3 regions of the Cellvibrio sp. ATLC23 genome follow, and region 2 is predicted to be linked to each of the others. Evidence: predicted binding sites of a transcription regulator. Region 2 holds the regulator's gene; each other region holds the start of a gene.
The links. The regulator FliA, encoded in region 2, starts transcription of late flagellar genes. The targets are predictions, from matches to a motif close to TAAAGTTATNNNNNNNNCGGCCGATANCC.

Region 1 (3,110 bases), on a different contig from region 2:
TACCAGACTGCGAAACAAATGTACGGGGCGCCGCTGAGGCTGTCGCTTACTCGTAGATTGCGCTTCGCGATACAACTGGGCGCGATGCAGTGTATCAACCAGCTTGTTATAGGTAGGAGGGAGAGAAAGAGTAGCAATAACCATAAAGCGATAGAGATCATCCAATCCCTCATCGGCATTTTGATTTTCATCGCCAACCAAGACAACTGCCACCTCATCATTCCAAGAGCGGATTTCTTTAAGCAGCTGCGCAAGAGATTGATTGCTGTCACGATAATCACCAATCAAGATCGCTACATAGTCTTCGCCGTTATTTTCCTCGGCAACAGCGGCCTGCCAAGTATTGCTAGCGGTTGTGCGTGTAGTTTCGCTAAGGAAATCCAGCAAAATTTTTAAATCGTGCCTGCGTGACTGATTATCGTCTATAACAAGAACTTTATTGTTGCGCCACATACCCCAAGACCTTTTTCATTTCATACCAACACCCCGACGGCAGATAAAATATCAGTCAAGGCAAAGAAACGGCTACTTGGAGTAAGTAATAGACGAGACACTGATCTTAGTCAAACTTATGGCGAAATGTTTTTGGCGTTTTAACAGCATTTAATCAACCAGAATAATTATTCGCCAAATTTACGCCTTTTCAGCTTCGAACAAAATAAAGACAATCAACAACACTTATGGTGCAACTACGCGGAAACCACACAAATTGTTTTTATGGTTTGTTATTTTATGACAAATAATTTTATGACTTGGGCGATGCCACTTGTGGGGCAATTTCATCCCACCCGGATTTAATTGTCTTTAATAATTGAATCGCTTCATTAACTTTTTCGACATCATTCAACTTGGATGCTTCCAACAACTTAAGGTTAATGTACTCATAAAGCTGATCAAGTCGCTCAGATAACTCTCCAGCATCCATATCCAACGAGCTACGCAAGCCGCCAATAATGCTGATGGCCTTTCCCAACAACTCGCCTTTTGCCGCAAGATCTCCGCGCTCAATAGCTCCTTGAGCTGCCGCCAAACGCCCAAGTGCACCTTCAAATAGCAATTGAATTAAACGATGTGGCGAAGCATTGTTAATTTCTGATTCAATACCCAACTGACGATATTGTTTCAGCGCTTCTTGTGGTTTGTAGTTAGACACGGACTATCCCCTGCGAGCAGTTATGTATCTTAAGGCTAGCAGGGCTAAGAGGCTTTTGCGAGTTTTGCTATAAGAGAGTTGTTTTAAAAACCTTATGAACTAGTGCTTTTAACACTTATTTCACAATTTTAAGCAAGGGCAGATCCATACCAGCCTACTTAGGTCGCATGAAGAAGCGTCACTTCACGCTGACATTGGGCTATCAGGCCAGCATAAACACCTTTCAACTCCCCTAACGCACATACCAATGTAGACTTGTCATCGCGATTTGCTGCGATCACTTTATCGATCAACAATATGCAAATGCGATCCAAATGCCGAACTTTTTCCCAATCCTCCTGCTGTAATGCGGTGGTTAATTCTAGCTGCAGATGACGCATAGCCATAATGCCAGCTTCGCCACGGTATTCAGGAGCAGACACCAACTGAATCGCCATAATAAACCCCTCGTTACACGTGACTTCCAATCGCATCCCAGGCGGTTTTTATCTCGCCCAGCAAACGACCGCACTCATCCAGATACTCCGGATTGTTTTCATAATTCGCCTGACTAAGGCGGCGAATGACATAGTCGTATAAACCGTCAAGATTAGCGGCAAGAGCACCGCCCTCTTTGTCATTCAAGCTACCCTGTAACCCGCCCACTATGGCTACTGCCTTGCCAATTAACTCACCTTTACGGGCAATCTGATTTTGCGCCATGGCACCTTTAGCTTGGGCGATGCGCTCTAATGCGCCTTCAAACAACATCTGTATTAAACGGTGAGGAGATGCTGTTTCAACACTGGAATGAACTTTGACGCTGGCATAGTTCTGAACGGCAGAATAGGAATTCATATATCACCACAGAGTATTAGAATTTTGCGTTGCTGGCCGGAGCGACCAAACAACCCAACCCTATAAGCTAACGGCACTAATCGTAAAATCTTTAACCTGAAACCGAGAAAAATGTAAAAAGACCATGCCGCAACTTGCGAGATTACTATGCAAGCCAAGTGATAAATTCATTTCGGATTCAGCCACAACAACTAAAGTAAATGTAACCATCGCAAAGGAGATATTCATGAACAACCATTTTGTTTCAATGTTATATGCGACGATTCTTGCAGGCATCTCCAGCACATGTGTTGCCGAGTCTTTACGCTGTAAAACGAAGCTCACGCACCTCGGTGACACTAAAGCAGAAGTCCTCGACAAGTGCGGCAACCCCATAATGACCGACAGCTTCTGCCAACCAATCGCAACCACTACCCAAGCTCAGGGAATACAAAATGGCGATAACAATGCACAAAACAATATCGCTATAGCGACATGTGAAAATATAGATATCTGGACCTACAACCCCGGCAAAGGCAAATTCATCACCCACCTGTATTTTGCTCGGGGTCAGCTGCAGAGTATTCGCTATGGCGACAGAGTGAAATAAGAGCACATTGAAAAACTATTGCACAACCCGATTTACTGTATATAATCACAACCACTGTACAAATAAACAGATACGGGAGTGCATCATGTCTGACTTAACACCGCGCCAAGAACAGGTACTGCAACTTATTCGTCAATACGCAGATGAAACAGGTTATCCGCCCACGCGCGCCGAGATCGCACGAATTCTCGGCTTTAAGTCAGCCAATGCCGCTGAAGAGCATATTAAGGCTCTGGCTCGCAAAGGTGCGATCGAAATCATTCCCGGCGCATCACGCGGAATAAAATTGCCAGAGATACAAGCAGGCATCCCAATTGTTGGACGCGTTGCAGCAGGCAATCCGATTCTTGCACAAGAGCATATTGAAGATTATTGCAATATCCCCCAGAGCTTTTTCTCACCCAGTGCAGATTTTTTCCTGCGCGTTCACGGCATGAGCATGAAGGATGCCGGCATTCTCGATGGCGACTTGCTTGCAGTTCATAAAACTGATCAGGTTCGCAACGGCCAAATTGTTGTTGCACGCATAGG
Region 2 (3,110 bases):
CGATACCGTGGTGAGTTTTGTTCGCGCGGCCAATGAAGTCATTATCGTTGTTTGTGACGAACCTTCATCGATTACGGATTCCTATGCGTTAATTAAATTGCTCAATAAAGAGTATGGAATGCAACGCTTCCGGGTCGTCGCCAATATGACGCGTACACCACAGGAAGGCATCAACATGTTTAACAAACTAAATATGGTGTGTGAGCGCTTTTTAGATGTGGCATTGCAATTTGTTGGACAGGTGCCGTTCGATGAAAATGTACGAAAAGCGGTACAAAAGCAAAAGTCGCTGCTGGAGTTTGCACCCACTTCCAAAGCCTCGGTCGCGATTCGCGGGCTCGCACAAGTTGTAGATAAGTGGCCGTTACCCAATTCGCCCAGCGGGCGGCTAGAGTTTTTTGTTGAGCGTTTACTGCAGGCCGCGAATGCGCGTTAGTTCACAGTGCTGCGCAGAACAAGCAATGAATGGAACAAGTTGTGCCGCAAGGCTGTTGGTAAAACGTCGGGTTGTTGCTGATAAGAAGGTGCTCAATGGCCGCAGTCAATGGTTTAGCCATGTACGATAAAAAAACCTTACTTGATGTTCAGATTAACGTGGAAGACTACGCGCCTTTGGTTAAGCGTATCGCCTATCACATGATGATGCGGATGCCGGCCAGTGTACAGGTAGACGATCTGATTCAGGCCGGCATGATCGGCCTTATCGAAGCCTCTCAAAAATACGATGGCTCGCGCGGAGCGAGTTTTGAAACCTATGCCGGTATTCGTATTCGTGGTGCAATCGTTGATGAAATGCGCCGTGGTGACTGGGTGCCTCGGTCGGTTCATCGCAATGCGCGCCGTATTTCCCAAGCCGTAGCAGCCGTTGAAGCGCGCACCGGGCGCGATGCAAGTGACAGTGATGTTGCGGCTGAATTAGGGGTTGAACTCAACGAATATTTTGAAATGCTGCAAGATTCCAATGGCAGCCGCTTGTTTAGTTATGAAGAAACCTTTGGCGAAGAAGATAGCAATATAGACGCATCTGAGCACAGCAGTGCGTTTGCCAGCCCGCTCGATGGAATTCAGCGCGAAGGTCTAAAACAGGCATTGATGAAAGCCATAATGTTATTGCCGGAACGCGAGCGTATGGTCTTGGCACTTTATTACGATCAGGAGTTGAACCTGAAAGAAATTGGAATGGTTCTGGGAGTGAGTGAATCCCGAGTGAGTCAGATCCATAGTCAAGCGGCAGCGCGCTTGCGCCATAAACTAGTTGGTTGGCAATCAGATTAAGGGAGTGACCAATTATCAGTCGACTTGGCTAAAAAGTGTTGGGTGAATGCTGTGAAATCACTAAAAACTCTGTATTTTCAGCAATTTGGACTATGATTCGAATTAAAAGTTGAAGATTTGGGCGCCGGAACTGGCCGAACCTTCAACTCCTACTAGACTATGATTAAATGAAAATCCCGTCAGGGTGAGTGGAGGTTGCGTTGGATAAGAATATGAAAATCTTAATTGTTGATGACTTTTCAACAATGCGACGGATTATTAAAAACTTGCTGCGGGACTTGGGTTTTTCCAATACCCATGAAGCGGATGATGGTGTTACTGCGTTGCCAATGCTTAAGAGTGGCGACTTTCAGTTTCTGGTCACTGACTGGAACATGCCAGGTATGACCGGTATCGATCTGCTGAAAGCGGTTCGTGCCGACGAAAAACTACGTACCTTGCCCGTGTTAATGGTGACCGCGGAAGCCAAGCGCGATCAGATTATTGAGGCGGCGCAAGCCGGAGTAAATGGTTATGTTGTTAAACCATTTACTGCGCAAGCCCTCAAGGAAAAAATCGAGAAAATTTTTGATCGTGTAGGTTAACTAAAAGTCGATCAAATAATAAATAAGGCGTAGTTATGGCATCTGAACTTCAAACATCCTTCAATGACGAATTTGTGGTCGAATTGAAAGAATGCGCTAAGTTGCTCACTGAAAAATTGCAAGCCAATCAATTTGAAGATGCATCGGTGTTGATTCATAGCATCACCCAAGCGCGTGATCGGCATATTTTTCAATCGGTAGGGCGCTTAACACGCGGATTGCACAATGCGATTGTCAACTTCAACGTGGATGCTGATCTAAGCAAAGAGCCGCCAAAGATTGCCAATTCGGATATTCACGATGCCTCTAATCGCCTGAATTATGTTATCGAGCTCACGCAAAAGGCGGCCGAGAAAACCATGGATATGGTCGATGAGGCTGCGCCTATTGCGATGGATCTTGGGCAGGAAGCTAATTGTCTACGCACCGAGTGGGCGCGGCTTAAACGGCGCGAAATGGGGCCAGATGAATTCCGCCAACTCTATGAGCGTATGGATAGTTTTTTAGGTCAGATGGTAACTGGTACTGAACAGTTAAGTAAAAATTTACAAGATATTGTGCTTGAGCAAGGCTTCCAGGATTTAACCGGGCAAGTATTAAAACGCGTAATCGGCTTGATAAATGATGTCGAAAAAGATTTAGTCAGTTTGGTAAGAATTGCTGGCCAAGTTGAAGAAATTACTGGTCTTTCTAATGACAGTGAAACCGCAGAACACGATATGCAAATTATGCACAAGCGTAAAACCGAAGCTGAAGGCCCACAAATCAATAAAGAGCGTGCAGATGTTGTTACCGGGCAAGATGATGTCGATGATCTACTGTCGAGCCTTGGTTTTTAAATTATTTTAAGTTTGCAGATCTGCGGGTCACGCGAGGAACGTTGAATGAGTTTTGGTGATGACGAGGATATTCTCCAGGATTTTCTGGTAGAGGCGGGAGAGATTCTCGAGCGCCTTGGCCAGCAATTGGTTGACTTGGAGCAGCGCCCTGAAGATAAAGACCTGCTCAATGCAATCTTTCGCGGTTTTCATACCGTAAAAGGTGGCGCAGGCTTTTTAGCGCTGACTCCTATGGTTGAATGCTGTCATTTAACTGAAAACTTGTTTGATATTTTGCGTAACGGAAAACGCGCCGTAACCTCTGAATTGATGGACGTTGTATTAGAAGCGTTGGATATGGTGAACCAACAATTTGAATTGGTTTCCCAACGCGAAGAATTGCCACCTGTTGATGATGCATTAATTGCTTCAC
Region 3 (3,110 bases), on a different contig from region 2:
GTGTTTCAACAGGTACGAGAGTCGTCATACCCGCCTGCGGGTATCCATAGAGTTTATTACAAAGCCAAAAGCTGGACTCCCGCAAGCGGGAGTGACTTAAGGAGAACTGAAGTAAGTCGTATTACTTTTTTTGACAGGATTTTTCAGAGCACGTCAGCATTGTGTTTCATACCACCTTATTGCACTCGCGCAGCGTCAATTGCGTCGTCCACTTCAGTAGGCGAAAGAATTTTCGGCCCGACTGGCTTGGGCGGCGCAAATGCTTCACTACTTTTGATCAAGTGCGCACTATCAATTCCCACACCACTACCGAGCGCATCAGCAACCGCTTTTTTGAGCACAATAATGGCGATGCGACGGTTGATAGGCTCACTCGGTTTGTCGATCACCAGCGGCGCTGCTGAACCCATCCCCTGCACCGTTGCAACTTTGGACTCTGGATAACTGCCGATCAATAAAGCGCGGCGCGCTGAGTTAGCGCGGTCCGCCGATAACTCCCAGTTGGTGTAAGTCGCTCCCGCACCATAGGGTGTGGCATCGGTATGTCCGGTAACACTGATTTTGTTTTGCACCTTATCCAGAATCGGCGCAAGTGCATGCAATACATCGGACGACCACTTCTGCAGATTGGCGCTACCCACATCAAACATCGGGCGCTGATCTTTATCCACAATCTGAATACGCAAACCCAAGGCGGTAAAATCAATCAGGATTTGATCTTTAATTTGCTGAAACACAGAATCCAGTGCATGAATTTCGGTTTCCAATTGCTTTTTCAGCTCTTCAAGCTGTTGGTTTTCTATGCGTTCCAGTTCTTTTTGTAGCTGTTCCTCAGAGAGCTCTTTTGCGTATTCATCATTCGGCTCGTCCGCTTGCGTTAGCTCCAGAGGGCGATCCTGATCGATCAGCCCTAAATCTGCACCGCCTTCACCCACAACATATTGGCTACCCGGCTCCTGGAAATAGGCTGAAATCGCTCTTTGCTCTTCTTTTGAAGTACTGCCCAGCAACCACATCAATAAAAAGAAGGCCATAAGCGCGGTCATAAAGTCCGCCAATGCAACCTTCCAAGAGCCGCCATGGTGCCCATGGCCATGCCCCTTTTTCTTTTTGATAATAATAGGTTGCTGACTCGCGCCCTTTTCCATCGATAATTACCTTACAAAATGGCCTTATTTCTTAGCGCGATACTGTTCTTCCAGCTCTTTGAAGCTAGGGCGAACACTGTGGAATAACACTTTGCGGCCAAACTCCACGGCAACTTGTGGTGGAACACCATTCATCGATGCGACCAACACCGCTTTGATGCACTCATAAGAGCGGGATTCATCGCGTACTTTACCGTTTAAATAGGATGCGAACGGCGCAATAAACCCATAGGCAAACAGAATACCCAACAGGGTTCCCACCAAGGCTGCCGCAACCGCTGCGCCAATCTCTGCCGGTGGGCCGCCAATTTTACCCATGGTGATAATTACCCCCAGTACCGCCGCTACAATCCCGAAACCGGGAAGGCCATCCGCCGCATTTTGGATCGCACCAGGAATCACCGATGCCTCCTGATGGTGTCCATCCAACTCTTGCTCCATTAAGGACTCCAATTCATGTGGCGCCATATTGCCGGCCACCATAATGCGCAGGTAGTCGCAAATAAATTCCACAATATGGTGGTCTTTCAAAATGCTCGGATAGTTGGCAAACAGCGGGCTGGTTTCTGGTTCTTCAATATCCCCTTCAATTGCCATCAACCCTTCGCGGCGGGTTTTGTTGAGAATGTCATACAACAGAGTCAGTATTTCCAAATAAAAGGTTTTATTGAATTTGGACGGGGTCATCAGTGCCCCTGCCGATTTAATAACACCGATGGTAACGGACATTGGGTTACCAATAATCATTGCGCCAAAAGATGCGCCGCAAATAATCAGCACCTCTATCGGTGACATCAGCGCCATAGGATTACCACCGTGGACGACGAAACCGCCAACCACACACCCCAGGACGACAATAATCCCTAGAATAATATTCACTCAACAACCCCCAGCTCTGCGACAGGCTCAATTAAAACGGCAAAAATGCTCAAAAAAACAACACGCCAGTGGCGACAATAGTATTAATACGGTTTGAGTATAGGCAGGTTGATTTGAGGTTCAAGCGACGCCGATGAATTAGCTGCAATTGACCTGCCATGAGTGATCGCCCACACTGTCACCTACTGATAAATCAACCACTTGCTTAATAACTATAGGTTAACGATGAAAATTGAAGAACTATCGCCCGCCAGCCAACAAGCATTAGAAGCCGCCGCATTTCGCCGCTTACTGCAACATTTGGATAGCCGCAAAGATGTACAAAATATTGACCTAATGAACCTCGCGGGCTTTTGCCGCAACTGCCTGAGCAAATGGTATGTAGCCGCCGCCCAAGCAGAGAACATTGAAGTGGATTATGAAGATGCACGTGCCCGTGTTTACGGCATGCCCTATGCGGAGTGGAAAGAAAAATACCAAGTGGAAGCCAGTGCCGCGCAGTTGCAACAATTTCAGCAAACTACGCCGCAAGACAAATAATTATTAAGCGCAAAACTCGCCGTTAAAATTGAATCCGCGCTGTATCGATTGAAGCCTCAAGCTCAATAAGACCTTGCGCAAGCATCTGATTGAGGTTTTTATCGACTGCCGGATTCATATCCAATACCACCCCCGGTTTACTGGCAACGCCAACCCAGCAATCGCGCCCGGCATTTTTCGCGGCGTAGAGCGCGCGATCAGCGGTATCAACCACTTGCTCCCAGCTGAGAGTATTCGGCACTTGCGGATAGAAAGGATATGCCGCATAACCAATCGAGCAGGTTTTTTGTAATTGCTGACCATCACCCAAATCAAATACGCAGTTCGCCACCGCCTGCCGAATGCGCTCGGCCATTTCCGGTGCTTCTGCACGCGAGCAAAAACGCGCAACAATTAAAAACTCTTCACCGCCCCAGCGCACCAGATAATCAGAATCGCGCAGCACAACTTCCAACAAACGGCTCAATTGTTCCAATACTTTATCGCCTGCGCTGTGCCCATAGCTGTCATTGACCGCTTTAAAATGATCGACATCGAGCAACA

Region 1: the regulator FliA is predicted to act here: its motif matches at 2,056-2,084, upstream of fliS (flagellar export chaperone FliS).
Region 3: the regulator FliA is predicted to act here: its motif matches at 2,216-2,244, upstream of motA (flagellar motor stator protein MotA).

What each region holds. Positions count from the first base shown of each region.
Region 1 covers NZ_JBXUOS010000004.1:409,699-412,808, forward strand. Annotated here, with positions in the region: gene AC2CG4_RS09515 (sigma-54-dependent transcriptional regulator) at 1-453, opposite strand, end outside; gene fliS (flagellar export chaperone FliS) at 746-1,153, opposite strand; gene AC2CG4_RS09525 (hypothetical protein) at 1,312-1,590, opposite strand; gene fliS (flagellar export chaperone FliS) at 1,604-1,990, opposite strand; gene AC2CG4_RS09535 (DUF2845 domain-containing protein) at 2,217-2,579, shown strand; gene lexA (transcriptional repressor LexA) at 2,665-3,110, shown strand, end outside.
Region 2 covers NZ_JBXUOS010000011.1:9,141-12,250, reverse strand. Annotated here, with positions in the region: gene AC2CG4_RS15990 (MinD/ParA family protein) at 1-436, shown strand, start outside; gene AC2CG4_RS15985 (RNA polymerase sigma factor FliA) at 532-1,275, shown strand; gene cheY (chemotaxis response regulator CheY) at 1,476-1,859, shown strand; gene AC2CG4_RS15975 (protein phosphatase CheZ) at 1,895-2,698, shown strand; gene AC2CG4_RS15970 (chemotaxis protein CheA) at 2,744-3,110, shown strand, end outside.
Region 3 covers NZ_JBXUOS010000002.1:77,997-81,106, forward strand. Annotated here, with positions in the region: gene motB (flagellar motor protein MotB) at 177-1,148, opposite strand; gene motA (flagellar motor stator protein MotA) at 1,173-2,027, opposite strand; gene AC2CG4_RS03380 (DUF1244 domain-containing protein) at 2,253-2,567, shown strand; gene AC2CG4_RS03385 (two-component regulator propeller domain-containing protein) at 2,590-3,110, opposite strand, start outside.